One region of the Pseudomonas poae RE*1-1-14 genome, then DNA from elsewhere that is predicted to be linked to it. Evidence: predicted binding sites of a transcription regulator. Region 1 holds the regulator's gene; each other region holds the start of a gene.
The links. The regulator FliA, encoded in region 1, starts transcription of late flagellar genes. The targets are predictions, from matches to a motif close to CTAAAGTTTNNNNNNNNNNNGCCGNTAA.
Positions count from the first base shown of each region.

Region 1 (7,896 bases):
ATCGCCTGGTCAATCGCCTCTTTGCCGTTGGTGGCCGTGCCGACCACCTGGATGCTTGGATCGGCGGAAAGAATTTCCGAGACGCGGCGGCGGAAGAAACCCGAATCGTCCACCACCAGGACCTTGACTGCCATAAACACTCCGTTAGGTGGGGCGGGCGTTACCGCCTGGGCCCCACCAAAATCAAATACGCCGTGCGGCGTAACGCTTGAGCATGCTCGGAACATCGAGAATCAGCGCGATCCGACCGTCACCGGTAATGGTCGCACCCGACATGCCCGGGGTCCCCTGCAGCATTTTGCCCAATGGCTTGATCACCACCTCTTCCTGGCCCACCAGTTGGTCGACCACGAAGCCGATGCGCTGGGTGCCCACGGACAGGATCACCACATGGCCTTCGTGTTGTTCCTCATGCTTGGCCGATGCCACCAGCCAGCGCTTGAGGTAGAACAGCGGCAAGGCCTTGTCGCGCACGATCACCACCTCCTGGCCGTCGACCACGTTGGTGCGCGACAGGTCGAGGTGGAAGATCTCGTTGACGTTGACCAGCGGGAAGGCGAACGCCTGGTTGCCCAGCATCACCATCAGGGTCGGCATGATCGCCAGGGTCAGCGGCACCTTGATGACGATCTTGGAGCCCTGGCCCTTCGTCGAGTAGATGTTGATCGAGCCGTTGAGCTGGCTGATCTTGGTCTTCACCACGTCCATGCCGACGCCACGGCCGGACACATCGGAAATCTCGGTCTTGGTCGAGAAGCCCGGGGCGAAGATCAGGTTGTAGCACTCGGTGTCGGTAAGACGGTCGGCGGCGTCCTTGTCCATCACGCCACGCTTGACGGCGATATTGCGCAGGATCGCCGGGTCCATGCCTTTGCCATCGTCGGTGATCGACAGCAGGATATGGTCGCCTTCCTGCTCGGCCGCCAGAATCACCTTGCCGCTGCGCGACTTGCCCGCCGCTTCACGCTCTTCGGGAGTTTCCACGCCGTGGTCGACAGCGTTGCGCACCAAGTGGACCAACGGGTCGGCCAGGGCCTCGACAAGGTTCTTGTCGAGGTCGGTTTCTTCGCCCACCAGTTCCAGGTTGATTTCTTTCTTGAGCTGGCGTGCCAGGTCGCGAACCAGACGCGGGAAGCGGCCGAAGACTTTCTTGATCGGCTGCATGCGGGTTTTCATCACCGCGGTCTGCAGGTCGGCGGTGACCACGTCGAGGTTCGACACGGCCTTTTGCATGGCTTCATCGCCACTGCTCAGGCCCAGGCGCACCAGACGGTTACGCACCAGCACCAACTCGCCCACCATGTTCATGATGTCGTCCAGGCGTGCGGTGTCTACCCGTACGGTGGTTTCGGCTTCGGTGGTGACCGGTTTTTCGGCCACGGCGGCAGCCGGGGCACGTGCAGGTGCTGCGGCCGGTGCCGGCGCGGGCTTGGCCACCGGTGCAGGTGCCGGCTTGGCGACCGGTGCAGGTGCTGGCTTGGCGACCGGTGCAGGTGCTGGCTTGGCGGCCACAGGCGCGGCAGTCGCCGCTGCGGCCGGGGCCACTTCGGCGAACTTGCCCTTGCCATGCAGTTCGTCGAGCAAGGCTTCGAATTCGTGATCGCTGATCAACCCGTCACCGGCCGGTGCTGCGCTGGCGGCAGCAGCGGCTGGCGCGGCGGCGGCTGGCGCCGTCGCGGCGACTTCCGGCAAGGCATCGGCAGCGAACGTGCCCTTGCCGTGCAGTTGGTCGAGCAAGGCTTCGAATTCGTCGTCGGTGATATCGGTGCTGGCGCTGGCTGTGGCTGCGGGCGGCGCGGCCACCGGTGCCACGGCGTCGGCAGCGAACTGACCTTTGCCATGCAACTGGTCGAGCAGGGATTCGAATTCGGCGTCGGTGATGTCTTCGCTGGTCGGCGCGGCAGGTGCCGCAGCCGGTGGCTGTGGCGCTTGCGGTGCTTCGGCCTCGGCCTTCACGGCGTTGAGCGAATCGAGCAGTTGTTCGAACTCGCTGTCGGTGACATCCGGCTCAGGCTCAGGCTCGGCCACCGGTGCAGGCGCAGCTTGCACGGCGACCGCCTCGTCAGCTGGCTCTGCCAGGCGCGCCAGGGCGGCCAGCAGTTCCGGGGTGGCGGCGGTGATCGGGGCACGTTCGCGCACTTCGCTGAACATGCCGTTGACCGCATCCAGTGCTTCGAGAATCACGTCCATCAACTCCGAGTCGACCTTTCGCTCACCCTTGCGCAGGATGTCGAACACGTTCTCGGCGATGTGGCAGCACTCCACCAGCTCATGGAGCTGGAGGAAGCCGGCGCCCCCTTTTACAGTGTGAAAACCGCGAAAAATTGCATTGAGCAGGTTCGCATCATCCGGTCGGCTTTCCAGCTCGACCAGTTGTTCGGACAGTTGCTCTAAAATTTCGCCGGCCTCTACAAGGAAATCCTGAAGGATTTCTTCATCGGCGCCGAAGCTCATGTGGGTGCTCCTTAGAAGCCTAAACTGGATAACAGGTCATCGACATCATCCTGACCTGACACAACGTCTTCACGTTTATCGGCATGAATCTGCGGACCTTCACCCTTGGCGAGATGTTTTTGTGGATCTTTTTCCGAAAGGATCGCCGCACGGTCATGTTCGATGCCGGCAAAACGATCGACCTGCCCGGCCATGAGCACCAGTTTGAGCAGGTTGCTTTCCACTTCGGTGACCAGTTGGGTCACGCGCTTGATCACTTGACCGGTGAGGTCCTGGTAATCCTGGGCCAGCAGAATATCGTTGAGGTTGCTCGCCACGGTGCGGTTTTCCTGTTCGCTACGCGACAGAAAACCGTCGACCCGACGGGCCAGCTCACGAAACTCTTCAGCACCCACTTCGCGACGCATGAAGCGGCCCCAGTCGTGACTGAGCGCCTGGGCTTCGGTGGCCATGCCATTGACCAGCGGCGTGGCGTTTTCCACCAGGTCCATGGTGCGGTTGGCCGCTGCCTCGGTCAGCTTGACCACATAGGACAGGCGTTCAGTGGCATCGGTGATCTGCGAAATTTCTTCGGCCTGGGGCATGTGCGGATCAATCTGAAAATTGACGATCGCACTGTGCAGCTCGCGCGTGAGCTTGCCCACTTCCTGGTACAGGCCGCGGTCACGGGTCTGGTTAAGCTCATGGATCAACTGCACCGCGTCGCCGAAATGACCTTTTTCAAGGCTCTCGACCAACTCGTGAGCATGCTTTTTCAGGGTCGACTCAAAATCGCCCAATGTTGTTTCTTTCTGCTCCATAGCTCCCCCGCGATGGCATTAGCCTTGGATGCGTTCGAAGATTTTTTCGATCTTCTCTTTTAGCGCCAATGCCGTGAATGGCTTGACCACGTAACCGTTTACCCCGGCTTGGGCGGCTTCGATGATCTGTTCACGCTTGGCTTCGGCGGTCACCATCAGCACAGGCAGGCTGCGCAGCTTCTCGTCGGCGCGCACATGGCGCAACAGGTCGATGCCGGTCATGCCCGGCATGTTCCAGTCGGTTACCAGAAAGTCGATGCTGCCGCTGTTGAGGATTGGAATCGCGGTAATACCGTCATCCGCCTCGACCGTGTTTGTGAACCCAAGGTCACGCAACAGGTTTTTTATGATCCGCCGCATCGTTGAGAAGTCATCAACGATGAGGATTTTCATGTTCTTGTCCAATTCGACCTCCAAGCAGTCTTAAACGCGCCCAGCACCTGGACGCGCCATTTCAATCAACAGGCGTTACACAAAAAGGACTGCCGGGTCCACCACGGGTCGAACCCGCGAAAGTAGTGACCTTCGCGGTATCGTCTGCAGTGTCCCCACACTGCCTGTCAGCGCGCGCGCCACTCTCCCAAACGCCCCCGCAAACGGGCTGCGCACTGGCTATGCAACTGGCTGACACGCGATTCGCTGACCCCCAGGACCTCACCGATTTCCTTGAGGTTCAGCTCTTCGTCGTAGTACAGCGCCAGGACCAGGCGCTCACGCTCCGGCAAGTTGGCAATGGCGTCCGCCAGTGCGCCCTGAAAACGTTCATCTTCCAGGTCGCGTGACGGTTCCATATGCGCACTCGCGCCGTCCTCGTGCAGCCCTTCGTGTTCGCCGTCCTGCAACAGGTCGTCGAAACTGAACAGGCGGCTGCCCAAGGTATCGTTCAAAATCCCGTAATAATCATCGAGACTCAATTGGAGTTCGGCCGCAACTTCGTGATCTTTAGCGTCGCGACCGGTTTTTGCTTCAATTGAGCGAATTGCGTCACTGACCATCCGCGTATTGCGGTGCACCGAACGCGGCGCCCAATCCCCTTTACGCACTTCATCGAGCATGGCGCCACGGATACGAATACCCGCATACGTCTCGAAACTGGCGCCCTTGCTCGCGTCGTACTTGGTCGACACTTCGAGCAGACCGATCATGCCGGCCTGGATCAGGTCTTCGACCTGCACGCTGGCCGGCAGGCGTGCCAGCAGGTGATAGGCGATGCGCTTGACCAGCGGCGCATAGCGCTCGATCAATTCGCCCTGGCTGTCACGTGCCGATTTTTTATAGAGGTTGTAGCCGCTGGATGTCATAGCACAGGACCCGCGCTTGTCTGATGCACCAATCGCTCGACGAAGAATTCCAGATGCCCGCGCGGGTTGGCGGGCAGCGGCCAGGTATCGACCTTCTGGGCAATCGCCTTGAATGCCAGCGCGCACTTGGAACGCGGGAATGCTTCGTAGACCGCACGCTGTTTTTGCACAGCCTTGCGCACGCATTCGTCGTAGGGAACCGCGCCAACGTATTGCAGGGCGACATCAAGAAAACGATCCGTGACCTTGGTCAGCTTGGCGAACAGGTTGCGCCCTTCCTGCGGGCTCTGGGCCATATTGGCCAGCACGCGGAAGCGATTCATGCCGTAGTCACGGTTAAGCAGTTTGATCAGGGCGTAGGCGTCGGTGATCGAGGTGGGCTCGTCGCACACCACCAGCAGCACTTCCTGCGCAGCGCGTACAAAGCTGACCACGGACTCGCCAATGCCGGCGGCGGTATCGATCACCAGCACGTCGAGGTTGTCGCCAATGTCGCTGAACGCCTGGATCAGGCCGGCATGCTGCGCCGGGCTCAGGTGCACCATGCTCTGGGTGCCAGAGGCAGCCGGCACGATGCGGATCCCGCCAGGCCCCTGCAGCAACACATCGCGCAGCTCACAGCGCCCCTCGATCACATCGGCGAGCGTATGTTTGGGGGTCAGCCCCAGCAGAACGTCCACGTTCGCCAGGCCCAGGTCAGCGTCCAGCAGCATGACGCGACGGCCAAGCTCTGCCAGGGCCAGGGACAAATTCACTGACACGTTAGTTTTCCCGACGCCACCTTTGCCGCCGGTCACCGCGATCACCTGTACGGGATGCATGCTGCCCATTTTATTTCTTTACCTTGTCTTGCTTAGACGCAGGCTACATGGCTTGGCCGCTTGAATCGCTTGCAGACCATCGATGTAGGTACATTTCACGGCGTTCATCCTGCCTCAACCGACCCGTTTTGCCGGGTTGTGGTAAAGGTCGGCGAACATATCAGCCATTGCTTCCTCGCTAGGCTCGTCTTGCATTTGCACACTCACGGCACGGCTGACCAACTGATGACGACGCGGCAGATGCAGATCATCCGGGATCCGCGGGCCGTCGGTCAGGTAGGCGACCGGTAATTCATGGCTGATTGCCAGGCTCAGCACCTCGCCCAGGCTCGCGGTTTCGTCGAGCTTGGTGAGGATGCAGCCGGCCAGCCCGCAGCGCTTGTAACTATGATACGCAGCGGTAAGAACCTGTTTCTGGCTGGTGGTTGCAAGCACCAGGTAATTTTTCGACTTGATCCCGCGGCCCGCCAGGCTTTCCAGCTGCATGCGCAACGCCGGGTCGCTGGCTTGCAGGCCGGCGGTATCGATCAGCACCACGCGCTTGCGCAGCAGCGGGTCGAGGGCGTTGGCCAGGGACTGGCCCGGGTCGACGTGGGTCACCGGCACATTGAGAATGCGGCCGAGGGTCTTGAGCTGCTCCTGGGCGCCGATACGGTAGCTGTCCATGCTAACCAGCGCGATGTTGTTGGCGCCGTATTTGAGCACGTAACGGGCGGCCAGCTTGGCCAGGGTGGTGGTCTTGCCCATGCCGGCAGGGCCGACCATGGCGATCACACCGCCCTCTTCCAGGGGTTCGATTTCCGGGGTGGCGATCATCCGAGCCAGGTGCGCCAGCAGCATGCGCCAGGCCTGGCGGGGCTCTTCGATGCTGCCGGTCAGCGCCAGCAGGTCGCGCGACAGCGGGCCGGACAGGCCGATGCGTTGCAGACGGCGCCACAGATTGGCCTGTTGCGGCTTGCTGCCTTGCAATTGGTTCCAGGCCAGCGAGCCCAGTTGCACTTCGAGCAGTTCACGCAGGCCGTTGAGTTCAAAGCGCATCGAATCGAATACGCGCTGGTCGACGCTGGCGGCCGGGGCCGGTGCGGCAGGACGCGGCGGTTCGACAAAGGTCGGCTCCACCAGCGGCTCGGCAGCGGTCAGCGGCAGGCCGGCAAACAGCTGGCGATTGGTGGTGGTGTCGCTGTCGCCGCGCATGCTCAGCTCGGCCTGGGCCGACACAATGCGCGAGGCGGTCTTGCGCAGCTCGTCTTCGAGTTCCATGTTCGGCACGCGTGGCGCCAGGGCCTGAGGGGTGTAATCCAGGGCAGCCGTCAGCTCCACACCGCCGGCGATGCGGCGGTTACCGATAATGGCGGCATCGGCGCCCAGCTCATCACGCACCAGTTTCATGGCCTGACGCATATCGGCGGCGAAAAAACGCTTCACTTGCATAACCCACTACCTCAGCCGTTGGGCCCTACTGTCGCGACGATAGTCACTTGCTTATTGTCAGGAATTTCCTGGTAAGCCAACACGTGCAAATTCGGTACTGCCAGACGTCCAAACCGCGACAACATCGCTCGGACCGGGCCTGCCACCAGCAGAATCACCGGTTGGCCCTGCATTTCCTGGCGCTGTGCGGCGTCGATCAACGAACGCTGCAGTTTTTCAGCCATGCTTGGCTCCAGCAGAACGCCCTCTTCCTGGCCTAATCCTGCCTTCTGAATACTATTGAGCAAGATCTGTTCCAACCTTGGCTCCAGGGTGATAACAGGCAGCTCGGAGTCAAGCCCTACAATGCTTTGCACGATTGCGCGGGACAATCCAACGCGCACCGAAGCCACCAACGCGGCGGTATCTTGACTCTTGGCGGCGTTGTTGGCGATAGCCTCGGCAATGCTGCGAATGTCGCGCACCGGCACCTGTTCGGCCAGCAGCGCCTGCAGCACCTTGAGCAACTGCGACAGCGAGAGCACGCCCGGCACCAGCTCCTCGGCGAGCTTTGGCGAGGCCTTGGCGAGCAAACCCATCAATTGCTGGACTTCCTCGTGCCCGATCAGCTCGTGGGAGTGCTTGTAGAGGATCTGGTTGAGGTGGGTGGCGACCACGGTGCTGGCGTCCACCACGGTGTAACCGAGTGATTGCGCCTGGCTGCGCTGGCTGACTTCGATCCACACCGCTTCCAGGCCAAAAGCCGGATCTTTGGCGGTAATGCCGTTGAGGCTGCCGAACACCTGGCCCGGGTTGATCGCCAGTTCCCGATCCGGGTAGATCTCGGCTTCGGCGAGGATCACGCCCATCAGGGTCAGGCGATAGGCACTGGGAGCCAGGTCGAGGTTGTCGCGAATGTGCACAGTGGGCATGAGGAAGCCCAGGTCCTGGGACAGTTTCTTGCGCACACCCTTGATCCGCGCGAGCAACTGGCCACCCTGGTTGCGGTCCACCAGTGGAATCAGGCGGTAGCCGACCTCCAGGCCGATCATGTCGATTGGGGTCACGTCGTCCCAGCCCAGTTCCTTGGTTTCCTGGGCGCGGGCCGGG
Region 1 covers NC_020209.1:3,006,086-3,013,981, forward strand. The annotation lists gene H045_RS12940 (protein-glutamate methylesterase/protein-glutamine glutaminase) at 1-134, opposite strand, end outside; gene H045_RS12945 (chemotaxis protein CheA) at 184-2,454, opposite strand; gene H045_RS12950 (protein phosphatase CheZ) at 2,466-3,254, opposite strand; gene H045_RS12955 (chemotaxis response regulator CheY) at 3,273-3,647, opposite strand; gene fliA (RNA polymerase sigma factor FliA) at 3,815-4,555, opposite strand; gene fleN (flagellar synthesis regulator FleN) at 4,552-5,385, opposite strand; gene flhF (flagellar biosynthesis GTPase FlhF) at 5,491-6,807, opposite strand; gene flhA (flagellar biosynthesis protein FlhA) at 6,819-7,896, opposite strand, start outside.

Region 2 (7,896 bases), 1.2 Mb from region 1:
GCTGACCTGTTCCGACGCGCTGGCCAAGTTATCGGCGGCGTTGCGCACTTCGCCGATGATGTGCGCCAGTTTGCCGACCATGTTGCGCATGGCATTGAGCACCATGCCGGTTTCGTCCTTGGCGCCGCTGTCGATGTGGGCGTTGAGGTTGCCCTCGGCCAGTTGTTCGGCGGCGGCGGCGGCCTGGCGCAGCGGGTGCGAGATGATCCGGGCGATAAACAGCGCGAGGCACAGGCCGATCAGCAGCGCCACGACCAGCACAGCGATGATCGACAGGCGTGCATTCTCGTACAGCGCGGTGCCGTGGTCGCCGGCAACCGTGGCGCCGGCGTCGTTGAGTTCGATCATTTTCTGCAGACGGTTGGTCAGTTCATCGAAGTGCACCTTGGATTCGCCGCGCAGCAGGCTGCGCGCCTGGGCTTCCTGGTTCTGCCGGGACAGCTCGAACAGTTGCTGGCTGGCCGCGAGATAAGCGCTCCAGGCGCTCTTCACATCCGCCAGCAGTTGACGGTCTGCTTCGTTGGACAGCTGTTGCTCGTAGGTGCCCAGCCGGGTTTCGAATTGCTGGCGCGACTCCACGGCTTCGCGCTCGGCCTGGGCTTTTTCCTCGACCACGTCGGTGCTGATATTGCGGTTTTCCTTCAAGCGATAGTTGGCGGCGAAAAATCGCATGCCGGCGGCCGCGCGCATCGACGGCATCCAGTTGCCACGGATGTCCTGGGCCGCCTGATTGACGGAGCCCAACTGGAGGATGGCGAAAACGCCCATGCCCGCCGTCAGCGCGAGGACCACCAGAAACGAGCTGATCAGCTTGGTGGAAATTTTAAGATCGTAGAACCATTTCATCGGGGAACCTCCATGGAATTGCAGATACATCAGCGAACGACGACCGAGGGCGACTGAGGCGCCTGGGCCGTGCGGGCTTCCAGTTGTACGATTTGGCTGAGCAGGGCGGGCACGTCCAGAATCAACGCGACGGCACCGCTGCCCAGGATGGTTGAGCCGCTGATGCCGCGCAGTGCGCCAAACAGCTTGCCCAGGGGTTTGATCACGGTCTGGAATTCGCCAAGCAGGTCATCCACCACCAGCCCGGCCTTGTGCTCGGCGTAACGCACCACCACCACATTCTGGCGCCGCGCCGGCGGGCCTTCGTGGCTGAAGTGCTCACGCAGGTCCACCAGCGGCAACACCTCGCCACGCAGGTCCAGATAACCCTGGTCGCGGCTTGACTGGCGCTGGGGTTCGTCCAGCTCGATGCATTCCTGCACCATGTCCAGCGGAATCACGTAGGTGGACTGATCGATCCCGACCAGAAAACCGTTGATGATCGCCAGGGTCAGCGGCAGGCGAATGCGCACCACCGTGCCCTGGCCGGGGCGGCTGTCCAGATCGACGGTGCCGCGCAGCAACGTGATGTTGCGCTTGACCACGTCCATGCCGACGCCGCGCCCGGACAGGTTGGTGACCGCCTCGGCGGTGGAAAAGCCGGGCTCGAAGATCAGGTTGTAAATTTCCTGATCGGTGAGCTGCGCACCCGTGGAGACCAGCCCGCGCTCCTGGGCTTTTGCGAGGATGCGCTCGCGGTTGAGCCCTGCGCCGTCGTCGGCGATTTCGATGACGATGCTGCCGGAGTCGTGGTAGGCATTCAGGCTCAGGTGGCCCTTGCTCGGTTTGCCCGCCTCGCGCCGCGCCGTGGCATTTTCGATGCCGTGGTCCATGGCATTGCGCAGCAGGTGCATCAGCGGGTCGCCGATCTTTTCCACCACCGTTTTGTCGAGCTCGGTTTCCGCACCACTGATGAGCAGGTCGATGTCCTTGCCCAGTTCCTGGCTGACGTCGCGCACCACGCGGCGAAAGCGGTTGAAGGTATCGCCAATGGGGATCATGCGCAGGTGCAGGGCGCCATCGAGGATCTCTTCCACCAGCCCGGACACGGTGGATGTGGCCTCCTGCAGCGGGTCGTTGTTGCACGAGCGCGCCAGCAGGCTGGCACCGGCGCTGGCAATCACCAGTTCGCCAACCAGGTTGATCAGTTCGTCGAGTTTGTCGGCGTTGACCCTCACGTAGTTGCCATCGCGGGGTTTTGCCTCGCTGTTCGTCGCCACGCGCTGAGGCGCCGGCGCCAACTGCTCGGGTTGCGCGACCAGCTCGGTGCCGCCGGGCGCTGCCTCAAGCGGTGTGTCGTCGACGGCGCTGATGTGCACCTCACAGTCGTCGCGCACGAAGTCGAAGACTTCATTGAGCGTGGCGTGGCTGGCCGACGAGCGCAGGTCGATCTCAAAACCCAGGTAGCAGCTTTCGGCATCCCAACTGTCCAGGGCAGGGAGGCGATCGGTCAGGGTGGTGACCTGCAGGATCCGGCCCAGGGTGTCGAGGTAGCGCAGAAAGGACAGCGGGTCCATGCCGTTGCGGAACACGTCCACGCCAAATCGCAGGGATAGGTGCCACAGCATGTCGCCTTGGGTGTCGTTGACCACGGAAGTCATCGGCACGCCGGCCACCGCATGGTCACCGCCCTGATAGGCACTCAGCGCCTGGCGCAGCGCCGCTTCGCGTTCCAGCGCCGGCGCTTGCAGTGCTTCACCTCGGCTGGCCACCACGTCGATCAATTCGAGCATGTGATCGCCGGACTTGAGCAGCACCGCGATCAGCGTGGCGTCCACCGCCACACTGGCATCGCGCAGGCGGTCGAGCACGTCTTCGACGATATGGGTGAAGCTCACGATCGGCTCCAGGCCGAACAGGCCGGCCGAACCCTTGATCGTGTGTGCGGCGCGGAACACCGCGCCGATGGCATCCTGATCGCCAGGCTCGCTTTCCAGTTGCAGCAGGGATTGCTCCATGGCCTGCAACAGTTCGCGTGCCTCGACGATGAACGTCTGTTGTGCCTGATCGAGATTGATACTCACCTGGACACTCCTTGTCGCGTATTGAACGGGGCGGCGGGCGCTAGAAAGCGACGCCACCGCACAACGTGAAGGTTTGCTCGACCACCGGGCTCTGGCCGACCAGGCTCAGGGCCGTGCCGCGGTGGTCGGCTTCGCGGTGAAGCACCGCGAGCAATTGCAGGCCGGCGCCGTCCATTTCGGTGACCTGGGATAGGTCGAGCGCCAGGCGCGGCGCCGTGCCCAGCTGCGGCAGCAGCGCGGCGGCCAGCTCGGCCACGGTGTAGATCGTCAGTTCACCGTCGATGCCCACGCACGGGGTGCCGTCGACGGTTTCGCAGGTAATCGGCATGGCAAGGCCCTCCATGGTCAGGTGGTCAGGGCAGGATCAGTTTGGACACCGCTGCCAGCATCTGCGCGGGCTGGAACGGCTTGACCACCCAGGCTTTGGCACCCGCCGCCTGGCCTTCGGCCTTTTTCGATTCCTGGGACTCGGTGGTCAGCATGATGATCGGCGTGAACTTGTAGCTGGCCAGCTTCTTGACCTCCTTGACGAAGGTGATGCCATCCATGTTCGGCATGTTCACGTCACTGATGATCAAGTGAACCTTCTGCCCGGTGAGCTTGCCCAGCGCATCCCGGCCATCGCAGGCCTCGATCACGTCGTAACCGGCGCTTTTCAAGGCGATGCCGACCACTTGCCGCACGCTGCTGGAGTCGTCGACCACTAATACATTCTTTGCCATGGTGTGCTCCTTAAAAGAAGGTGATGTCTTGAGAATTCTGTGACGCGGCCGCTTCACCATGGTGGGTGCGGCGTTGTTCGTCGGTGGCGTAGGTGGCCTCCATGCTCGCCAGCCATTGGCGCGCATCCACAGCCAGCGCCTGTTCCGGCGCCTGGCTGGCCTGCAGCAGGTGTTCGTGCAGGGCGTGCATGTTGTCGCGCACGTGGCTGAGTATCTGGCTGACCCGGTCCTGGAACTGCAGGTTGACCAGCACTTCGGTCATCTCGTCGCGAATGCCGTAGCTTTCCTGCTTGAGCAGGTCGGCGGAGTCGGTCAGGCGACCGGTGATGTTCTGGAAGCGTTCGAGCACCTGCTGGATGCTCTGCTCGGATGCGGCGACGGAGTGGCTGTCCTGGTCGGCACTGCTGGACGCCGCCTGCACCAGTTGGGTAATGGCGTTGTTAATGATGTCGACCTTGGCCGACATCTGCTGGCCGGTCTCGCTGGATTTGCTCGACAGACTGCGCACCGCATCGGCCACCACCGCAAAGCCGCGACCGGCTTCTCCGGCCCGCGCGGCTTCAATGGCGGCGTTGAGCGCCAGCAGGTTGGTCTGCGCGGCAATGGCCGCGACATCGGCGGCCATGGTGCGCAGCTCGCCGGTATAGGCAGTGAGGCTGCGCACCTGGGTAAGCGTCTGGTCACGGCTGGTTTGGGTGGCCTTGAGCGAATCGATCACTTGGCTCAGCTCGCTGTCGCTGCTGGCCAGCACCTTGAGCGCACCGTCGGCGGCGTGCCCATCCAGCTCGCCAGCGGCTTGCTGCGAGGCTTGCACGGTGTCCTGCAAACGCGCGGAAATCCCGGTGAACCGATTGGCCAGGCTCACAATCGCGTCTTCGGTCTGCTGCCGCGAGCTCTCCACCTGCTTGGCCCAGATCGGCATGGCGCCGAGCAGGACTTCATCGAGCTGGGCGCGCGAATCCAGACCCTGCAGGCCGGTTTGTGCGGTTGAATCTTCTGCCAGCGCGACGGCGCGCTGCACCGACCCGCGCTGGGCACGTGCGCTCCAGGCACAGGCAGCGAGGCCGAGCAACACCAATAAGGCGCATGCCGCAAGGTTTGCCGGGGTGGTGGACTGCGAAAGTATCCAGATGACAGCGGGGATAACCGGGATGAAAGCGAACCAACGAAAACGCGGATGACCGGAAAGGGCAGTACGGATGGGTTGACTCGGGGTCATGAGTTCGGTCCTTGAACGTTGTTGCGGATGTAAACGACATAGGGGTTATCTGCGCGGTGCGTCACAACTTTAGACATCCGCGTGTGCCTTCCGTCTGGTTTATGACTGTCGTGTGACCGGTCAGTGTCAAACCCTCACTGTGGCGAGCCCTAATGCGTCCAGTCATGCACAGATTCCCCGTGGCGAGCAGGCTTGCCCTGCGTTGGGCTGCGCAGCAGCCCCAAAACCAGGCGCTGAGCCGCATCAGTTACACCGCGTTTGCTGGATTGGGGGCGCTTCGCACCCCAACGCGGGGCAAGCCCGCTCGCCACAAGAAGCCGCTCGCTACAACAAAGTCAGCTTGCCGCAAATAAACGCTGTTGCTGCGCGCTACATTCGATTGATACTTCTGCCTTATTCAAGTGTCCATTTGAATGTGCCGCACCATTATTCACTCTCCAGGAAATACCCATGTCCAAGCTCGCCGAATTCCGTCAACTCGAAAAACATCTCGCTGAACAACTTCAAGCGCTGGAGAACTTAAAAGGCGATGCCGGCCTTAAGAAAGAAATTGAATTCGAAACCAAACTTCGCGATTTGCTCGCCAAGTACAGCTATAGCCTCAAGGATGTGATCAACCTGCTGGATCCGCAAAGCAGCCGACGTGCTCCGGTGGCTGCGCCCAAGGCCGGCACGCGCAAAGCCCGCCAAGTGAAGGTCTACAAGAACCCGCACACAGGGGAAACGATTGAAACCAAGGGTGGCAATCACAAAGGCTTGAAAGAATGGAAAGCTGAACATGGCGCCGACACTGTCGAGTCATGGCTGAGCAAGTAAGACTCACGTGTGCAAAGGGGCCTTCAACGGCCCCTTTTTTTGGCTTCAATTTTTATTACGTCGGCAGCGCTCCGAGCAATAACGCACGTCGTTCCAGCAACGTGCCCACTTTTTTCGCCATGTAAAGGGAAGGCCGCAAGTCAGGCAGGTTTTGACGGGGAGCTCGCTTTTCTTCATGGGGTTTTACCTACGTTTATCCGTCCATCTTTGATTAATGGGTCCAAGGGTACAGCAACGCTTTTCGACGACTGACACGTCTGGATCAAGGGTTCTGGCGATGTCAGGGTTGTCACGTGCGGTTTTGGCGTCTACTCTGGAAATGTATGAATTGTTACAAACAATTTCGGAGGCGCCCGTTTTTGCGGCGCGATACTTCAGGACGAGGAACGAAAGATGTTTTCACATGAAGGTCCCGCGATAGAGCTGTTGCTGTTTATTTTTGGTGTGGCCGGTCTGGTGCTGGTCGCGTGGTTTATCCACCATCAATACGAGCGAAAGAACGGGAAAGGCGTTAAAAAACAACAAAACCGCAGCGAGGGTCGCTCAACGTAGGTATCTGGCAGCCTTTGCCGCCGAGCCAGTCGCGTGCGACTGGCTCTCAGGTAAATCAATGGAACAAATTTGTACATTTAATTGACGCCACTATATTGCCACCCTAAGATCGCCGCCCATTGATGGCATAGAGCCATGTAGAGGGACCTAGCGATGTGGCGTCTGTTACGCCGGACCGGGCTCAGCCTGCTGTCCGTTTTCTTCTGGCTCACTGCAGCCGCAGCCCCGCAGGACACGCCCGGTGTCACCGACCTGATTCGTGACCGCCAGGACCGTCTGCTCGAAGAACAGCAACGACGCCTCGAAGACCTCAAGGACCTGCCCGGTAAATCCGCAGCGTCCGGCACGCCGACAACCCCTGTCGACAGCCGTTGCTTCCCGATCAAAACCATCGAACTGACCGGCGCCGACGCGTTGTCCGAAGGCGAGCGCGCTGAGTTGATCAAACCTTACATCGGCCAATGCCTGGGCGTGCCGCAACTGAACGCGGTGCTCAAGGTCATTACCGACCGCTACCTCGCCAAGGGCCTGGTCACCAGCCGCGCCTACCGCGCTGGAGTTGACGGTGGCCGACGTCATCAACCAGGCCAAGGGACTGGTGTTTGCCCAGCAGGTAAACCTCAAGGCTGCGCGCCTGGACAACCGCGACGGCACACTGGCCGCCCAGCGGGCGCTGGCGCTGCAACTGTCGGGCGCGCTGGACAACAGGCGCGGCAAGCTCAGCAGCGAAGGCGTCCTGCAACTGCGCGCGCAGCAGATCGACAACAGCGTCGGCAACCTGTCCAGTGCCGGCGATCTGACCCTCACCAGCGACGGCGAACTGCTCAACGTGGGCGGCGTGGTGGAATCCGCCCAGGCGCTCACGCTGGGCAGCGCCAGCCTGGACAACAGCGCCCAGGGCCTGCTGAAAAGCCAGGGCGCCGCCAGCCTGACCACCGGGCAACTCAACAACGGCCAGGGCGGGCGCGTGATCAGCGCCAACAGCCTCGACCTTACGGCCACCGACCTGAGCAACGGCGGGCGCATTGCCAGCGGCGGCGTATTGACCGCGAACCTGGCCAGCCTGACCCAGGCCAGCGGCAGCGAGCTGTTCAGCAGCAGCGAGTTGAACCTGGACCTGCATCAGGGCCAGTTGACCAACGCCGGGGTGATCAACGCACCGCTGCTGGTGCTGAAAAACCTCGCCAGCGTGGATAACCGCAACGGTGAAATCTCCAGCCAGAACGCCTTCACCCTCGCGGCCCGCAGCCTCGACAACAGCAGCGGCAAGCTGATCAGCAACCAGGCGCTGACGCTGCGCATCGAGCAGGCGCTGGCCAACATCAAAGGCAGCATCAGTGCAGTCGGCCTCACGGCCCATAGCGCCAGCCTGGACAACACTGACGGCCTGCTCAGCAGCCGTGGCGGCCTGGACGTCAGCGCCGACGGCCTGATCGACAACCAGCGTGGCAGCCTGATCGGCGACGCCAGCGTGCTGTTGACGGCGTCGACCCTGGACAATCGCGCGGGCGAAATGGCGGGCAAGGCCAAGGTCACCGTCAACGCCGACCGCATCGACAACCAGCAGGGCCAGTTGCTCAGCACCGACACCCTGTTGATGACCGCTGCCAGCCTCGACAACCGCAAGGGCCTGCTGGGCGCAAGCAAAACCCTGACGCTGAAGGTGGGTGACGTCGAC
Region 2 covers NC_020209.1:1,841,112-1,849,007, forward strand. The annotation lists gene H045_RS08255 (methyl-accepting chemotaxis protein) at 1-846, opposite strand, end outside; gene H045_RS08260 (chemotaxis protein CheA) at 876-2,909, opposite strand; gene H045_RS08265 (STAS domain-containing protein) at 2,950-3,237, opposite strand; gene H045_RS08270 (response regulator) at 3,263-3,631, opposite strand; gene H045_RS08275 (methyl-accepting chemotaxis protein) at 3,642-4,850, opposite strand; gene H045_RS08280 (histone-like nucleoid-structuring protein, MvaT/MvaU family) at 5,301-5,666, shown strand; gene H045_RS24415 (DUF2256 domain-containing protein) at 5,712-5,843, opposite strand; gene H045_RS25205 (hypothetical protein) at 6,060-6,218, shown strand; partial or broken gene H045_RS24420 (POTRA domain-containing protein) at 6,372-6,767, shown strand; gene H045_RS25455 (hemagglutinin repeat-containing protein) at 6,784-7,896, shown strand, end outside.
Region 2: a site for FliA is predicted at 4,896-4,923, ahead of H045_RS08275 (methyl-accepting chemotaxis protein). Genes of this name have one in related genera too.

Region 3 (7,896 bases), 1.0 Mb from region 1:
GAAACCTGTTCTGTTTATCAGATCTGTTCCGAAGCAAGCCCTGAGCATGCTCTTCAAAATCTGCTTTCATTTTCCACTTGAGTGTCTTTTGAATCGCCCCGGATTTCGTAGATACCTCGTTGGATTAAACGTAAGCGTCCGGGGAAGTCATCTACCCGATCCCTGCGATGGCTGAATGTGTACGGCAACGTCTTTCAGCAGGCTTTTGAGAAGGTATTCAGCCCTCCCTAGCCCGCAAAAACTATATTCGTGAACGAGCCCCATGAAAGACAGGACACCGTTTCCCCCTTACGATAAGGGATAGGCAAACGGTTATGTTTATGACTAATAGCAACGACAAGAGTGGGGAGCTTTTGGGCCAGGAGCGGCGGCGCCGCTGGAGCCCGGAGCAAAAACTGGCCATGGTTCGCGAGAGTCTTGAGCCAGGGCAAAGCGTTTCGGTGGTCGCTCGACGCAACGGCATCAATGCCAACCAGCTGTTCCTATGGCGCAAGTTATATCAGGACGGCAGTCTGTCGGCGGTCAGTGCCGGTGAATCCGTTGTGCCCGCCTCGGAGCTGAGCGATGCGCTCAAGCAGATCCGTGAACTGCAACGGATGCTGGGCAAGAAAACGATGGAAGCAGAAATCCTCAAAGAGGCCGTGGAGATCGCCCGGTCGCGAAAATGGATTGCGCACTCACCTTTGTTGCCGGGGGACGACCAGTGAAGCTGGTCAGCGAATGTCTCGGTGTGGCGCGCTCGCAATTAACGGTTCGAATCAAGCAATCGGTATCGCTCAAAGTACGGCGCCGCAGGCCTGTGGACGATGCTGATCTGGTGGTTGAAATCCAGCAACAGATCAGCGAACTGCCCAGCTATGGCTACCGTCGTGTTTGGGGATTGCTGCGTCGTGCCCGTGAAACCCAGTCGCTGCCGGCGATCAATGTGAAACGGGTTTACCGGGTCATGCGCGATCACGACCTGCTGTTGGCGCGGCGCATCAAACAGCCCGGCGTGCCGCGTCGGCACGAGGGTCGTATTGCGGTGCAAACCAGTGATACGCGTTGGTGCTCGGACGGCTTTGAGTTCCGCTGTGAGGACGGCGCCAAACTGAGCGTGACCTTCGCCCTGGATTGCTGTGACCGCGAAGCCATCGGCTGGGTCGCGAGTCCGACCGGGTACAGCGGCGATGACATCCGCGACTTGATGCTGGAGAGCGTAGAGAAACGCTTCGGTGATCAACTGCCTGCAACGCCGGTTCAATGGCTAAGCGACAACGGCTCGGCGTACACCGCCGAACAGACACGCCTGTTTGCTCGACAGATCGGTTTGCAGCCGGTGACCACCCCGGTGCGCAGCCCGCAGAGCAACGGCATGGCCGAGAGCTTCGTGAAGACGATCAAACGTGACTACGTTGCGCACATGCCCAAGCCGGATCGAGAAACGGCGCTGCGCAACCTGGCAATTGCCTTCGAGCATTACAACGAGCAGCATCCGCACAGCGCCTTGAACTATCGCTCACCGAGGGAGTTCAGGCGCTTGGTAGCAGCATCAATTTGACGGGGAGTTGGTGTCCGGTTTTGTAGGGGCAAGTCCAATTCGCTAGCTCTTAAATCACTGTCGATTTCTCGGTGGAGACGTCGGTGTAGTCAGCTTACGATAGCGCGCTCTGCATCTGTCTTTTCTCACCGGGGTACCACTGAATGACGCCACTAAGTGCGGTTTTTCGCAACCTTCACCAAGATAATTTGTTGGTACTCGCCAACGTGAGCGATGCTGGCAGCGCACGTATTGTCGAGAGCGTAGGGAGTAAGGCTGTCGCGACCAGCAGCGCCGCCGTTGCTTGGGCACATGGCTACCAAGATGGCAATCAACTTCCCCTAAAATTGCTGACTACTACAGTTGAGTCAATGGTTCGAGTGCTTACAGTCCCCCTCACGGTCGATGTCGAAGGGGGCTATTCCGATGACCTTGAGTCGGTTGCTAAAGTTATTGACTGCGTAGTTAGCACTGGAGCTGTAGGAATAAACATTGAGGACGGAACAGGCAGCACCGATCTGATTTTGCGAAAAATCGAAATGGCAAAGAAGGTAGCAAACAAGCATGGAATCGACCTGTTCGTGAACGTACGAACTGACGTTTATCTGCGATGTTTGGTAGAACCAGCGCGACAATTGGCAGAGACCCTCTTCCGTGCATCGCTGTTCGAGCAAGCAGGTGCAGACGGCATTTTTGCAGCTGGAATGGTTGAGGAAAACGACATTGCTACACTGTGCGAGGCAACGCGGCTACCCGTCAACCTGCTTGCCTGGAACGGCCAGCCCAGTATGGATCAATTGAAGAGTCTAGGCGTCAACCGGCTAAGCGCCGGATCCAGCATCGCTGAGTTCCTATACGGTGCCAACAAGGCGATAGCAACGAGCTTCTTGCGAACGGGGAAGCTTTTCGAGTATCCATTGGACGCATATACCTACAGCGACCTGAATAGCCTTATGGCAGCAAAAAAAACCACCTAGGCGAAAAGTAATCTTCGCTCTATCAATCTGTGATTCGCATGAAAATCGCCGCTGTTTCCCGCACCTCGAAAGCGATTTTCACTCCCATTCGAGGACGAGGCTACGGTCTATGAGATCTTACAATCACTCTCTTCCGCCCAGAAGCGAGATGGTGAATGCGATGCTATGCAGCGACACCGCCTATGAGGGCGTTTTTTTCACTGCTGTCAAAACTACAGGTATTTTTTGCCGACCTACATGTAGTGCACGTAAGCCAAAGCCCGAAAATGTAGAGTTTTTTTCGCAGGCCGACGAAGCGATGGCAGCAGGTTATCGGCCTTGCTTGCGATGCAAGCCATTGGATCTAGCGGCTTCCGCGCCAGATTGGGTCAAGGGGCTGCTAGCTTCTATATCTGCATCACCTGACGCTCGCTGGAGTGATGCTGAACTAACTACGCGTGGTATCGATCCACTCCGCTTACGCAGGTGGTTCAAACAAAATTTTGGCATGACTTTTCATGCATGGATGCGTTCTAGAAGGCTCGGTGTCGCCCTAGGCCGGATCTCTTCGGGCGAAACGCTGGATAACACAGCATTTGACTTAGGGTACGAGTCATTGAGTGGCTTTAGAGATGCTTTCAAAAAAACATTTCAAATTCCCCCTGGTAAGGCAGCTGAAACGTCGCTCCTGCTTTATCGCCATCTGACTACACCGTTGGGCCCAATGATTGCCATGGCAGAGGAACGAGGTTTGGTACTCCTCGAATTTCTTGACCGCCCGGCCCTAACCGCTGAATTAAACGAATTGCGTGGGCGGCATGGGTATTCAATCGCGCCTGGCGAGCATCTCTTCATCAAGCAGATCGAAGTTCAACTAAAACTTTATTTTGATGGAAAGCTAAAAAGGTTTTCAGTACCGCTCCATATGCCAGGCAGCTCTTTTGACAGGCTTGTGTGGGCAGAGCTTCTAAAAATCGACTATGGAACCATTTCAACCTACGGTGCCATCGCTAGGGGCATTGGTAAGCCAGGTGCAAGCCAAGCAGTGGGCAATGCAAATGGACACAATCGCTTATCTATTGTTGTCCCCTGTCACCGTGTCATAGCGACAAATGGTTCACTCGCCGGATATGGCGGAGGACAGCCCCGGAAAGAGTTTTTACTGCGTTTGGAGAAGACTGCTTTGCAAATGACTCAACAGAACGAATTTCTGTTGAATTAGTTGCTAATAAAAATATACGCAGACACAACGACTCTCAGCGCGTCCTTTTTAAAGATCCGTGGGCACTTATTGGGTAAGCGTCTGCCAAAGTCACCTTGTATGACTCAGAACGGTATAAGCAGTCCTTCAGAAAGCCGTAGGACGGCTGATAATCCATGGCCTGACCTCATCCGGCGTCATGAAAAGCCTCGTTTATCGCGTTGAGCAAAGTAGCCCTTATAGGCGCGTCACCCTCTCACCTAACAATCCTCAAATACCCGAAAGTCATTCTCTCGGGCATTTGAGCATCCGGTAAAAAAACTTGTAACTCAGTTCACCTTGAACCGTCCCACCAGCCCCTGCTGTTGCTCGGCCAAGCGGGCTAACTCGCGGCTGGTGACGGCGGTTTGTTCAGCACCGGCGCTGACCTGGATAACCAGAGTGTTGATGTCGTTTACGTTGCGGTGGATCTCCTCGGCAACCTGACTCTGTTGTTCTGCCGCCGAGGCGACCTGTATGTTGCTGTCGCTGATGGTCGCGATGCCCTCGGCTATTTCTTCTAGCAACTCCCCTGCGCGCACTACGTTGCTCGCGCCTTCTTGAGCCTTCCCTAGAGTTTCCTGCATGGAAGTGGCGGCACGGTCGGAGCCGGATTGCAGATTGGCGATCATCTTCTGGATACTGACGGTGGAATCCTGAGTCTTTTTGGCCAGATTCCGCACCTCATCGGCGACCACGGCAAATCCACGACCCTGCTCACCGGCACGGGCAGCCTCAATGGCAGCGTTCAAAGCTAGCAGATTGGTTTGCTCTGCTACACCACGAATCACATCCAAAACCGAGGAGATGGAATAGCTTTCACCCTTGAGCTCCTCAATGATTCGGGATGTTTGTTCGGCCTGAACCTCAAGCCCTTTGATCAAGCTGATGGTGTTCTCGATTTCAGCCTTGCCCTGCATAGTGCTGGCATTAACGCGCTGCGACATCTCTGCGGCGTCGGTAGTGCTGCGCGCCACGTCTTTGACCGTGGCGCTCATCTCGCTGATGGCAGTGACCACCTGATCGGTGCCTTGACGCTGCTGGACGACGTTATTGCTAGTTTGCAGGGCCACAGCCGAAGACTGCTCGGCGGCGGTCGCGACCTGCGCCGTGGCACTCCCGATCTCACGGATCACTTCACCGATCTGTATGGCCATGTTATCCAGGTTACGCGAGATCTCGCCAAACTCGTCTCTGCCGGTGTAACGGGTTCTGGCAGTTAGGTCACGCGTGGATAGCGAAATAAGGGTGCGGTTCACGTCGACCACAGCGATTTTGATATTGCGAATAATCACCGAAGCGAGCCACAGCACCGCAATCAACATCAGAATGACGGTGGCTATTGCGACATACAGACTGCGCTGGGCATCGGTACGCGCGACATTGGCTAGGCTCACGACCGTCTGGCCCAGTTCAGCCTCGACCTGAGCCATCATGTCGATACGGCTGGTGGAAAGGTTGAACCAGTCTTCGGGTTTGATATTAAGCGGATCGCCTAGAGGCGTATCAAATCCGAGTTTTTGCAGGCGAGCTACATCGACGGATGCGGGCTGTTGTAGAACCGCATCCAGCTTATTTTTGAACACGGCAGGAGCCCAGCGTTGAAAGGCCTCGAAATAGCCGGAGAACTCGCCCATGTTGCGGCTGAAACCTGACAACAGCGGCGCATCAAAACGGTTTTGGTTGAATGCCAGGCCAAGCAGTACACGCTCTCGACCAGAGCGCTCTTTCATGTCTACGAACTGATTGAGTGAACTCAGCCCACGCAGGATTTCCGGATCCTCAATGCTGGTTTCCAGTGAGTAAGAGAAGCCGATCAAATTTTTGATAAGATCGGTGAATCGGGTGCCGGACTCGCCGTTATTGATTGCGAGCGTGTCCACCTGCTGACGCAGTCCGGCCAAACCATCAATTGCGCGCAGCATCTTGTCAGGCGCGATAAGACCCTCGGTCGATTGCGCATGCATCGCGCTCACCGCACGGTCGGTTTCTTGGCGTAAGACTTTCAACTTGTCCTGCATCGTCTTACCACCGCTGCCCAGAAACACGCCGCTTGCGCCGCGCTCACGCTGGATAGTGGTTACTACGTCACTGAGTTTCTGCGCGGTGCCGGTAGCGGTGACCGCTCGGTTCATCTCGCTCAGTGTCTCTCGTTTGTCAGCTACAAAAATCCCGGCGAAGACCAGAAAGCCCAACAGGGGAAACATCAAAATAAGCAGTAGCTTTGTACTCAAAGGAGCATTTCTAAGCATGGCAGGCCTCAGGGCTTGAAGATGTTGTTTAAAGCTATCCAAGGCGAACGTTCTATGAAGTCGACGTCTGATAGAGCCCAGGATGGTTCAGTAGTAGCCTGCCGTAGCCAGTTTTTTCTCCGTTCGGAATGTTTCGGCTGAAACCAGCAAAGCTTTACCTGTACCCGTGTATCGATAGGGGCCTAGGTACCGAGTAGGTGGGATCTTTGTAACCGTCCGGCCAAGTCATCTACCCAGTTCCGCAAAGCCAAGACATGGTGTGCACTTAAATTTAAGTGGTCACCAGTTCTAGCCTTTTGTGCGAGTTTGCAGACTCTTCATAGAATGCTGCTCAGCGTTTACGCGTGAACTGTTGCTCAGTGACCGCCGTACCCCATTGATTGCCTTGCTCTTCATGAGTTAGCTCGAAACCCAAGGATTCGTAGAGGCGCCGGGCAGCTTCCAACCCTTTGAATGTCCAAAGTTGTATAGCTGAGAAATTCTGCCGGTCGCAGAAATCTAATGCCTCGGTGAGAAGGTGACGACCTATACCGCCACCACGGCAGCCATCGTCAAGGATGAACCAGCGCAGGTGGGCTTCATCGTTTCCGAGATCCTCTCCGTCAATAGCCAGCGATCCCACAATCCGGCCAGCGCTCTCAGCGACCCAGATGGCGTTACGCGTATTGTTCAGTCGTCCCGCAAACTCCGCAACGCCAGTTGCAACCTGACTCTCGAAAAACTGACCAAAGCCTGAATGGCGAGAGTAAAAGCTAGCGTGCATTTCGGCCATACGACCGATCAGGCCAGGGCGATAGCAGGATCATCACACTGCCTTAAAAATGGCTGACGAACGTCGACGCACGCGGCCGCGCCTTGAGCACCGATTCAGCGCTGAAGCCGACCAGAAGGTAGGTCACTGCGCAGCCTAGGATGTCGAGGTCGAAACGATCAAGAAGGCGGTGGCCAGCACTAATGCCTGAAGTTGCTCGGTATCCAGCTCCATCTCAGAACCGTGGCGAATGCCTGGCCAGTGGAACTTGCCTTGGTTTAATCGGCGCGCCGCTAGCCATATTCCGAAGCCGTCATGCACCAGCACTTTCATGCGATTGGCGCGGCGGTTGGCGAACAGATAAGCACAGTGCGGCTGCGCCGCACCGAACACGGCGATCACCCTGGCTAATGCCGTCTCGGTACCGGCGCGCATGTCCATCGGCTCGGTGGCGAGCCAGACGGAGTCGATGCGAATCATCGCAGGAGGTCTCGAAGAAAGGTCGCGCAGGCAGCAGCATTTTCAGTGGGCCAGTTCACTTTGACGGTGCCACGCGGGTGCTGTATTTCAACGCAGATGTTCGATGATGACGGATGGGATTTTGCCCCAGCCAGCGACACGGGTAATGGAATAAATGCAGGTTGCAGCGCTGTGCTTTTCTGCGATTGCAGCCGAATCCATTTGTGGACGAGGTTTGCGTTGAGGTTATGGCTGAGTGCGATGCTGGCAATCGAAGCACCGGGCTGAGCACACTCTTGAATGACTTGGGCTTTGAAGGACTTGGAATAAGAACGGCGTGTTGGCTGCATGAAATACCCGATTAAAAGGCTAGAACTGGTGCCCACTTAAATTTAAGTGCACACCATGTCTTGGCTTAGCGGGGCTGGGTAGATGACTTGGCCGGACGCATACGATTAAACTGAGGGCGAGTACGAGGGCCCTTAGCAATCCGAGTCTGGCTTAAAACACAACGGCGATAAAAGGGAGAATACGAGGGAACGTCTTATGAGACGTTCAGAGCAACACAGCAGAAAGGCGAAAGCCCGGTCGTTACCGGGCTTTGCAGATCCCTCAAGGGGAGATAAAGCTCAAGTGCCTCAAGGGCGACCCGCCAAACTCTACGAGCGGTAGAGGCCCATGTCAACGCTTGGCTTCTGGGATAAAAGTAGACAGGGGAT
Region 3 covers NC_020209.1:1,960,654-1,968,549, reverse strand. The annotation lists one part of gene H045_RS24445 (IS3 family transposase) at 321-666, shown strand; one part of gene H045_RS24445 (IS3 family transposase) at 666-1,540, shown strand; gene H045_RS08745 (isocitrate lyase/PEP mutase family protein) at 1,684-2,496, shown strand; gene H045_RS08740 (bifunctional transcriptional activator/DNA repair enzyme AdaA) at 2,657-3,697, shown strand; gene H045_RS08735 (methyl-accepting chemotaxis protein) at 4,006-5,922, opposite strand; partial or broken gene H045_RS08730 (GNAT family N-acetyltransferase) at 6,299-6,763, opposite strand; gene tnpB (IS66 family insertion sequence element accessory protein TnpB) at 6,875-7,198, opposite strand; gene tnpA (IS66-like element accessory protein TnpA) at 7,195-7,527, opposite strand.
Region 3: a site for FliA is predicted at 6,098-6,125, ahead of H045_RS08735 (methyl-accepting chemotaxis protein). Genes of this name have one in related genera too.

Region 4 (7,896 bases), 1.6 Mb from region 1:
GAAGTCGCGGCGATTCAATCGGTCGTCAGCCTCGCGCCCTTGAGCCACTGGCCCCATCGGCCGTTTCGCCAGCCGCATCACTCCGCATCCGGCCCGGCACTGGTGGGCGGCGGGTCAAAACCGCAACCGGGGGAAATCACCCTGGCACACCATGGCGTGCTGTTTCTGGATGAATTGCCCGAGTTTGATCGCAAGGTGCTTGAGGTACTGCGCGAACCCCTGGAGTCAGGCCATATCGTGATTTCCCGCGCCCGCGACCGAGTGAGTTTCCCGGCGCGCTTTCAATTGGTGGCAGCAATGAACCCGTGTCCCTGCGGGTATATGGGCGAGCCCAGTGGTCGTTGTCGCTGTACGCCGGAACAGATTCAGCGCTATCGCAACAAACTCTCCGGGCCTCTGCTGGACCGGATCGATCTGCACCTGACCGTGGCACGAGAGACCACAGCGCTCAATCCCATTCAAAACGATGGTGAAACAACGACCAGCGCCTCGGCGCGCGTTGCCCAGGCGCGCGAGCGCCAACAGCAACGCCAGAGATGTGCCAATGCCTTTCTTGACCTGCCGGGTTTGCGCGAGCATTGCACACTGGCAAAGGTCGACGAGAGCTGGCTGGAGACCGCATGCGAGCGCTTGACACTGTCGCTGCGTGCGGCGCATCGGCTGCTAAAGGTGGCGCGCACGTTGGCAGACCTGGAACAACAAGACGCGATCGCGCGTCACCACCTGCAAGAGGCGCTGCAATACCGCCCGGCGGCACTTAATTGAGCTTTGGCGCAGGTCTGAATGTGAGAGGGGACCTGCTCCCGATTGCCGTGTATCAGCCCCCCGATTTATTGGCTGATCCAATGCCATCGGGAGCAAGCCCCCTCCCGCAGTTGATGAATTGCGTCTGTGAAACCTTAGCGGAACCGGTCCACCTCATGACGCAAGCCCGCCGCCAGGGTTTCAAGTTCCTTGGCGGTGATCGCCAGATTCGACACCACTTCACGCTGCTCGCTGTTGGCCAGCGCAATGCTCTGCAGGTTGCTGCTGAGCAAGGTCGCGGTGCTGCTCTGCTCCTGGGTGGCCGTGGTGATGGCGGCAAACTGCTGACCGGCCGAGCGGCTTTGCTCGTCGATACGCGCCAGGGCCGAGGCCACGTCGGCGTTGCGCGACAGGCCATCCTGCATCAGGGCTTTGCCCTGCTCCATCGTGCTGATGGCATTGCCGGTTTCCTGCTGGATACTTTGTATCATCACGGAAATTTCATCGGTAGCCTGGCGGGTGCGCGAGGCCAGGTTACGCACCTCGTCGGCGACCACGGCGAAGCCACGGCCTTGCTCACCGGCGCGGGCGGCTTCGATGGCGGCGTTGAGCGCCAGCAGGTTGGTCTGCTCGGCGATGGCGGTAATCACACCGACAATGCCGCCGATTTCCTGGGAGCGCTGGCCGAGGGTATTGATCACCGTGGCGGTGCCGTTCAGGGCGGTGGCGATATGTTCCAGAGACGACGACGCCTCTTGCATCGAGGTACGGCCGATGCGGGTTTGCTGGGCATTTTCCTGCGCCAGGCGCTCGGTGTTGCCCATGTTGTCGGCGATGTTCAGGGAGGTGGCGCTGAACTCTTCCACGGCGCCGGCCATGCTGGTGATCTCACCGGACTGCTGCTCCATGCCTTCGTAAGCACCGCCCGACAACCCGGACAACGCCTGGGCTCGGCTGTTGACCTCTTCGGCCGCCTTGCGGATCTGCGACACCATGGTCGACAGTGCTTCCCCCATCTGGTTGAAGCTGCGGGCCAGTTGGCCGATCTCGTCATGACTGGAGACGTTGAGGCGTGCACTCAAATCGCCCGCGCCCAAGGCTTCGGCCTGGCGCACCAGGTCGCTCAGCGGCGCCAGCTTGCTGCGCAACAGCCACACGATTGCGCCCACCGCCAGCAGCATCGCCAGCACGCTGCCGATCGCCAACCGCATGCCGACTTCCCAGGTCACGGCACGAATTTCGGCTTTCGGCATGCTGGCTACCACGGCCCAGGGGCCGCCTTCGAAGGGCACCGACACGCTGTAGAAATCTTCGTTCTTGTCGCTCCAGAAGCGGCCTGCGCCAGGCTTTTTCGCCAGGTCCAGCATCACTGGCACCGCTTGATCCAGCGCCTGCACGCCAGCGGGCGGCACCAGCCAGTGTTTCTGTTCATCCAGCAGCGCCAGGGACCCGGTCTGGCCGATGCGGAAGCGCTTGAGGTTTTCGAACTGCGCGGCCTGCGCGTCGGTGTAGTCAAAGCCGATGAACAGCACCGCGATGACCTTGCCGCTGCTGTCGCGCACCGGGCTGTACTGGGTCATGTAGGAGCGGTCGAACAACACGGCGCGGCCGATATAGACCTGGCCATTGAGCACGCGCTGGTAGGCAGGGCCCTGGCGGTCCAGCACGGTGCCGATGGCGCGGCTGCCGTCCTGCTTGGTCAGGGAGGTGCTGACGCGAATGAAGTCGTCGCCGCTGCGCACGAATACCGTGGCGACGCCACCGGACATCTGCTTGAACTCGTCCACTTCCGTGAAATTGTTGTTGAGCACATCGCTGCCCAGCAACAGGCTCGGGGTCTGCACCCCGGCCACCGCGATCATCTGATCGGCGCGCACGCTCAACCCTGAGCTGAAGCGTTTTTCAAACAAGCCGGTAAGACGCTGCGTGCTCTCGCGCAGGGTGCTGTGGAAGGTATTGAGTTGGTCGGCGAGCAGTCGCGCCTCGCTGGCCAGGTGCTCCTCACGGGTGGCAAGGTTGGCGGAATCCAGGGAACGCAAAGCGAAAACGGTACTGCCGCCAATGGCGACAGCCAGAATCACGGCCAATGCGAGGCCTAACTGTGAGGCAATCCGGGCGCGAGGTTGAGACATGACAGCTCCTGACCGAGGCCAGGATCATCCTGATCTCATAGCGATGCTCGGCAAATTATCTAGTGGGAAACGTCGGGGTGAAGGTCCGACACAGCTACTTCGGCAGGGTTTGCCAATACTTGAGAGAATCAAGGGGGTATTACGCAAACGATTGCATTTATCTCTTTTTACAATTGCGCGCAAAGCACCGAGAATCACTCCCCTGCCACCCTTCCGACTTTCGAGTGTGATGATCATGCAGCCTGCGGCACGTACCGAACTCTGGGCCATCCTGCGGCTGTCAGGACCGTTGATCGCCTCACAGTTGGCGCACATGCTGATGGTGCTGACCGACACCTTGATGATGGCCCGCCTGAGCCCGGAGGCCCTGGCCGGTGGCGGCCTGGGCGCGGCGACTTATTCGTTCGTGGCGATTTTCTGCATCGGCGTAATTGCGGCGGTGGGCACGCTGGTCGCCATTCGTCATGGCGCAGGAGATATCGAAGGCGCAACCCGCCTGACTCAGGCCGGGCTGTGGCTCGCCTGGTTGATGGCGTTGGCGGCGGCCTTGCTGCTGTGGAACCTCAAGCCGGTGCTGCTGATGTTCGGCCAGACCGAAACCAATGTGAATTCGGCCGGGCAGTTCCTGACCCTGTTGCCGTTCGCCCTGCCTGGCTACCTGAGCTTCATGGCCTTGCGCGGCTTCACCAGCGCCATCGGCAAGGCAACGCCCGTGATGGTGATCAGCCTGGGCGGCACGGTGGTCAACTACCTGCTCAACCATGCGCTGATCGAAGGCATGTTCGGCCTGCCCAAGCTCGGCCTGATGGGCATCGGCCTGGTGACGGCCATCGTCGCCAATGGCATGGCACTGGCCCTGATGGCGTACATCCGCAGCAATCGCGTCTATGCCGCTTACCCACTGAGCACCGGCCTGCTCCACCTTAATACTCAGTACCTGCGCGAGCTTTGGCGCCTGGGCCTGCCGATTGGCGGCACCTATGCGGTGGAGGTCGGGCTGTTCGCCTTCGCGGCGCTGTGCATGGGCACCATGGGCAGCACGCAATTGGCGGCGCATCAAATTGCCCTGCAGATCGTCTCGGTGGCGTTCATGGTGCCGGCGGGCATGTCTTACGCGGTGACCATGCGCATCGGCCAGCACTACGGCGCCGGGCAATTGCTGAAGGTGCGTACCGCCGGGCGCGTTGGAATGGGCTTTGGCGGCGCGGTGATGCTGGGGTTTGCCGGGGTATTGTGGCTGTATTCCGACCCGCTGATCGGGCTGTTTCTTGACCACAACGACCCGGCGTTTCATGACGTGATCGTGCTCGCCGTCAGCCTGCTGGCCGTCGCGGCCTGGTTCGAATTGTTCGACGGTGTGCAAACCATCGCCATGGGCTGCATCCGTGGGCTCAAGGACGCCAAGACCACCTTTCTGGTGGGGCTCGGTTGCTACTGGCTGATCGGCGCGCCGGCGGCGTGGTTGATGGCCTTCACGCTGGGTTGGGGGCCGACGGGTGTGTGGTGGGGGTTGGCGCTGGGGTTGGCATGCGCGGCGGTCAGCCTGACTTGGGCGTTTGAAGCGAAGATCAGGCGCATGATTCGGCAGGAGGCATTGCTGGGCTGATTAGATGTGCACGTCAGCCCAACTGCGCCTGCCGGCCCTTGCCGTGAGTCAGGTACTCCACCAGTTCAGGCAACGGCAACGGTTTGCTGATCAGGTAACCCTGGGCCTGGTCGCAGCCAAACAAGCGCAGCAATGCCAGTTGCTCCGGCGTTTCCACGCCTTCGGCGACCACTTCCAGGTTGAGGTTGTGGGCGAGGTTGATCATGGCGTGGACCAGCTTGCGATTCTCTTCGCGCTCCTCCATGCCGCCGACAAAGCTCTTGTCGACCTTCAGCAAGGCAATCGGCAGGCTGTTGAGGTGCACGAACGACGAAAAGCCGGTGCCAAAGTCGTCCAGGGAAAAGCGCACGCCGAGGCGGCCCAGGGCGTCCATGGTCTGCTTGACCAGGTCACTGCGGCGCATCACGGCGGTTTCGGTCAGCTCGAATTCCAGCCATTGCGCTTCCACGCCGCGCTCGGTGATCAGCCGACTGAGGGTGGACAGCAACTGGCTGTCCTGGAACTGACGGAACGACAGGTTGACCGCCATGTGCAGCGGCGGCAGACCGCGTTCGCGCAGGTCCTGCATATCGCGCAGGGCGCGGGAGATCACCCAGTAACCCAGTGGCACGATCAGGCCGCTCTGTTCGGCCAGGGGCACGAACTCGCTGGGCGCCAGCAGCCCCCGCTCGCCGTGGCGCCAGCGCACCAGGGCTTCGAGGCCGACGATACGGCCGTCGCCCAGGTCCAGGCGCGGCTGGTAATGCAGTTCCAGCTCATCACGGCGCAGCGCGCGGCGCAGTTCGCTTTCAAGATCGGCAAGGCTGCGCGCATTGCGGTTGATGCGCTCGTTGAAGATATGAAAGGTGCAGCCCTGGGTGCTTTTGGCTTGCTGCATGGCGATGTGCGCGTGCCACATCAGCGGGTCGGCGCCAGCGCGAGCGCGGGCATGGGCCACGCCCAGGCTGCAGCCGATCAGCAGGCTTTCACCGTCCACCCAGTAAGGCTCGGCCATGACCTGGGTGATGCGCTCGGCCATCCATTCGGCGCGCTGGGGTGCGCGGCGGGTGTCGATCAATAGGGCGAATTCGTCGCTACCCAGGCGCGCCAACTGGTCACCGGCTTCGAGCTGGCTCTTGAGCCGCGCGACCACTTGCAGGATCAGCCGGTCGCCGGCCTGGTGGCCGAGGGCATCGTTGGCGTGGCGGAAGTTGTCGAGGTCCAGGTGACCGAGTGCCAGGCCGCGCCCTTCATTGTCGGCCAGACGCGCCGCCAGCAGGGTCTGGAAGCCTTGGCGGTTGGCGATCCCCGTGAGCGGGTCCTGCTCGGCCAGACGCTGCAGCGTGTGTTCGAGCACGCCACGTTCACGCACATGACGCAGGCAGCGGCGCAACGTGCCAGCGTCCAGTGCGTCACGCACCAGCCAGTCACTGACCCCCAGCGGTGCAACCAGCGGCTCCTCTTCCAGCAGCAATATGCAAGGCAGGCTGCAGCGGCCAGGGCCGGGCTGCAAGCCGGGGGTGGTCAACAACACGGCGCTGTGGTCGTCATTGAACAGACGGCTCACCGAGTCCCAGTTGGGCGCGCTGATCAACACAGCTGCGTCGCCCATTGGCGCCAGGCACTCGCGCAACAAGGCTGCCCACTCAGGCGCATCGGACAGCAGCAGCAAACGCAAGGGTTCGACAGGCGTAGCCAAGCTAGCTCCCTAGACTCTGCAAAATTTCGTTGGCGGCGGCATTATGACGTGCGGCCTGATAATCACCAATGATAGGCGTTATCAAATACGCGAGTTGTCAGAAAAAGTCCTGAAAACGCGTCACATCCTGCGGCAAAGTAACAAAACCGGCAAATTTAGATCGAGTGGTACGTCACACCGTCGATCCAGGGCAGCAGAATCTTGCCAGCCTGTTAAAATGCCCGCCCTTTTGAACAACGACCTCCCGAATTCTGTATGTCCCGACTCAATCCCCGGCAGCAAGAAGCCGTGAACTACGTCGGCGGCCCTCTATTGGTGCTCGCCGGCGCAGGCTCCGGCAAGACCAGCGTGATCACCCGCAAGATCGCGCACCTGATCCAGAACTGCGGCATCCGTGCCCAGTACATCGTCGCCATGACCTTTACCAACAAGGCGGCGCGGGAAATGAAAGAGCGCGTCGGCACCCTGCTCAAGGGTGGCGAAGGCCGTGGCCTCACCGTGTGTACATTCCACAACCTGGGACTGAACATCATCCGCAAGGAGCATGTGCGGCTGGGCTACAAACCGGGCTTTTCGATCTTCGACGAGACCGACGTCAAGTCCTTGATGACCGACATCATGCAGAAGGAATACGCGGGCGACGACGGTGTCGACGAGATCAAGAACATGATCGGGTCGTGGAAAAACGACCTGATCCTGCCTGCCGAGGCGCTGGAAGCGGCGCGCAATCCCAAGGAGCAGACCGCCGCCATTGTCTACACCCACTACCAGCGCACGCTCAAGGCGTTCAACGCGGTGGACTTCGACGACCTGATCCTGCTGCCGGTAAAGCTGTTCCAGGAACACAAGGACATTCTGGAAAAGTGGCAGAACAAGGTGCGCTACCTGCTGGTGGACGAGTACCAAGACACCAACGCCAGCCAGTACCTGCTGGTGAAACTGCTGATCGGCACGCGCAACCAGTTCACCGTGGTTGGCGACGATGACCAGTCGATCTACGCCTGGCGCGGCGCCCGCCCGGAAAACCTGATGCTGCTCAAGGACGACTACCCGTCGTTGAAAGTGGTCATGCTGGAGCAGAACTACCGCTCCACCAGCCGCATTCTGCGGTGCGCCAACGTGCTGATCTCCAACAACCCCCACGAATTCGAAAAACAGCTGTGGAGCGAGATGGGCCATGGCGACGAGATCCGCGTGATCCGTTGCCGCAACGAAGACGCCGAAGCCGAGCGCGTGGCGGTCGAGCTGCTCACGCTGCACCTGCGGACCGACCGGCCCTACAGCGATTTCGCCATCCTTTATCGCGGCAACTACCAGGCCAAACTGATCGAGCTGAAGCTGCAGCACCATCAGATTCCCTATCGCCTGTCGGGCGGCAACAGCTTCTTCGGGCGCCAGGAAGTCAAGGACTTGATGGCCTACTTCCGGCTGATCGTGAACCCCGATGACGACAATGCCTTCCTGCGGGTGATCAACGTCCCACGCCGTGAAATCGGTTCGACTACGCTGGAAAAGCTCGGCAACTACGCCACCGAACGCAAGATCTCGATGTACGCCGCCACCGATGAAATCGGCCTGGGCGAACACCTGGACACGCGTTTCACCGATCGCCTGTCACGCTTCAAGCGTTTCATGGACAAGGTGCGCGAGCAGTGCGCAGGCGAAGACCCGATCAGCGCCCTGCGCAGCATGGTCATGGATATCGACTACGAGAACTGGCTGCGCACCAACAGCTC
Region 4 covers NC_020209.1:4,565,270-4,573,165, forward strand. The annotation lists partial or broken gene H045_RS20105 (YifB family Mg chelatase-like AAA ATPase) at 1-765, shown strand, start outside; gene H045_RS20110 (methyl-accepting chemotaxis protein) at 900-2,876, opposite strand; gene H045_RS20115 (NorM family multidrug efflux MATE transporter) at 3,106-4,482, shown strand; gene H045_RS20120 (putative bifunctional diguanylate cyclase/phosphodiesterase) at 4,496-6,160, opposite strand; gene rep (DNA helicase Rep) at 6,416-7,896, shown strand, end outside.
Region 4: a site for FliA is predicted at 2,973-3,000, ahead of H045_RS20110 (methyl-accepting chemotaxis protein). Genes of this name have one in related genera too.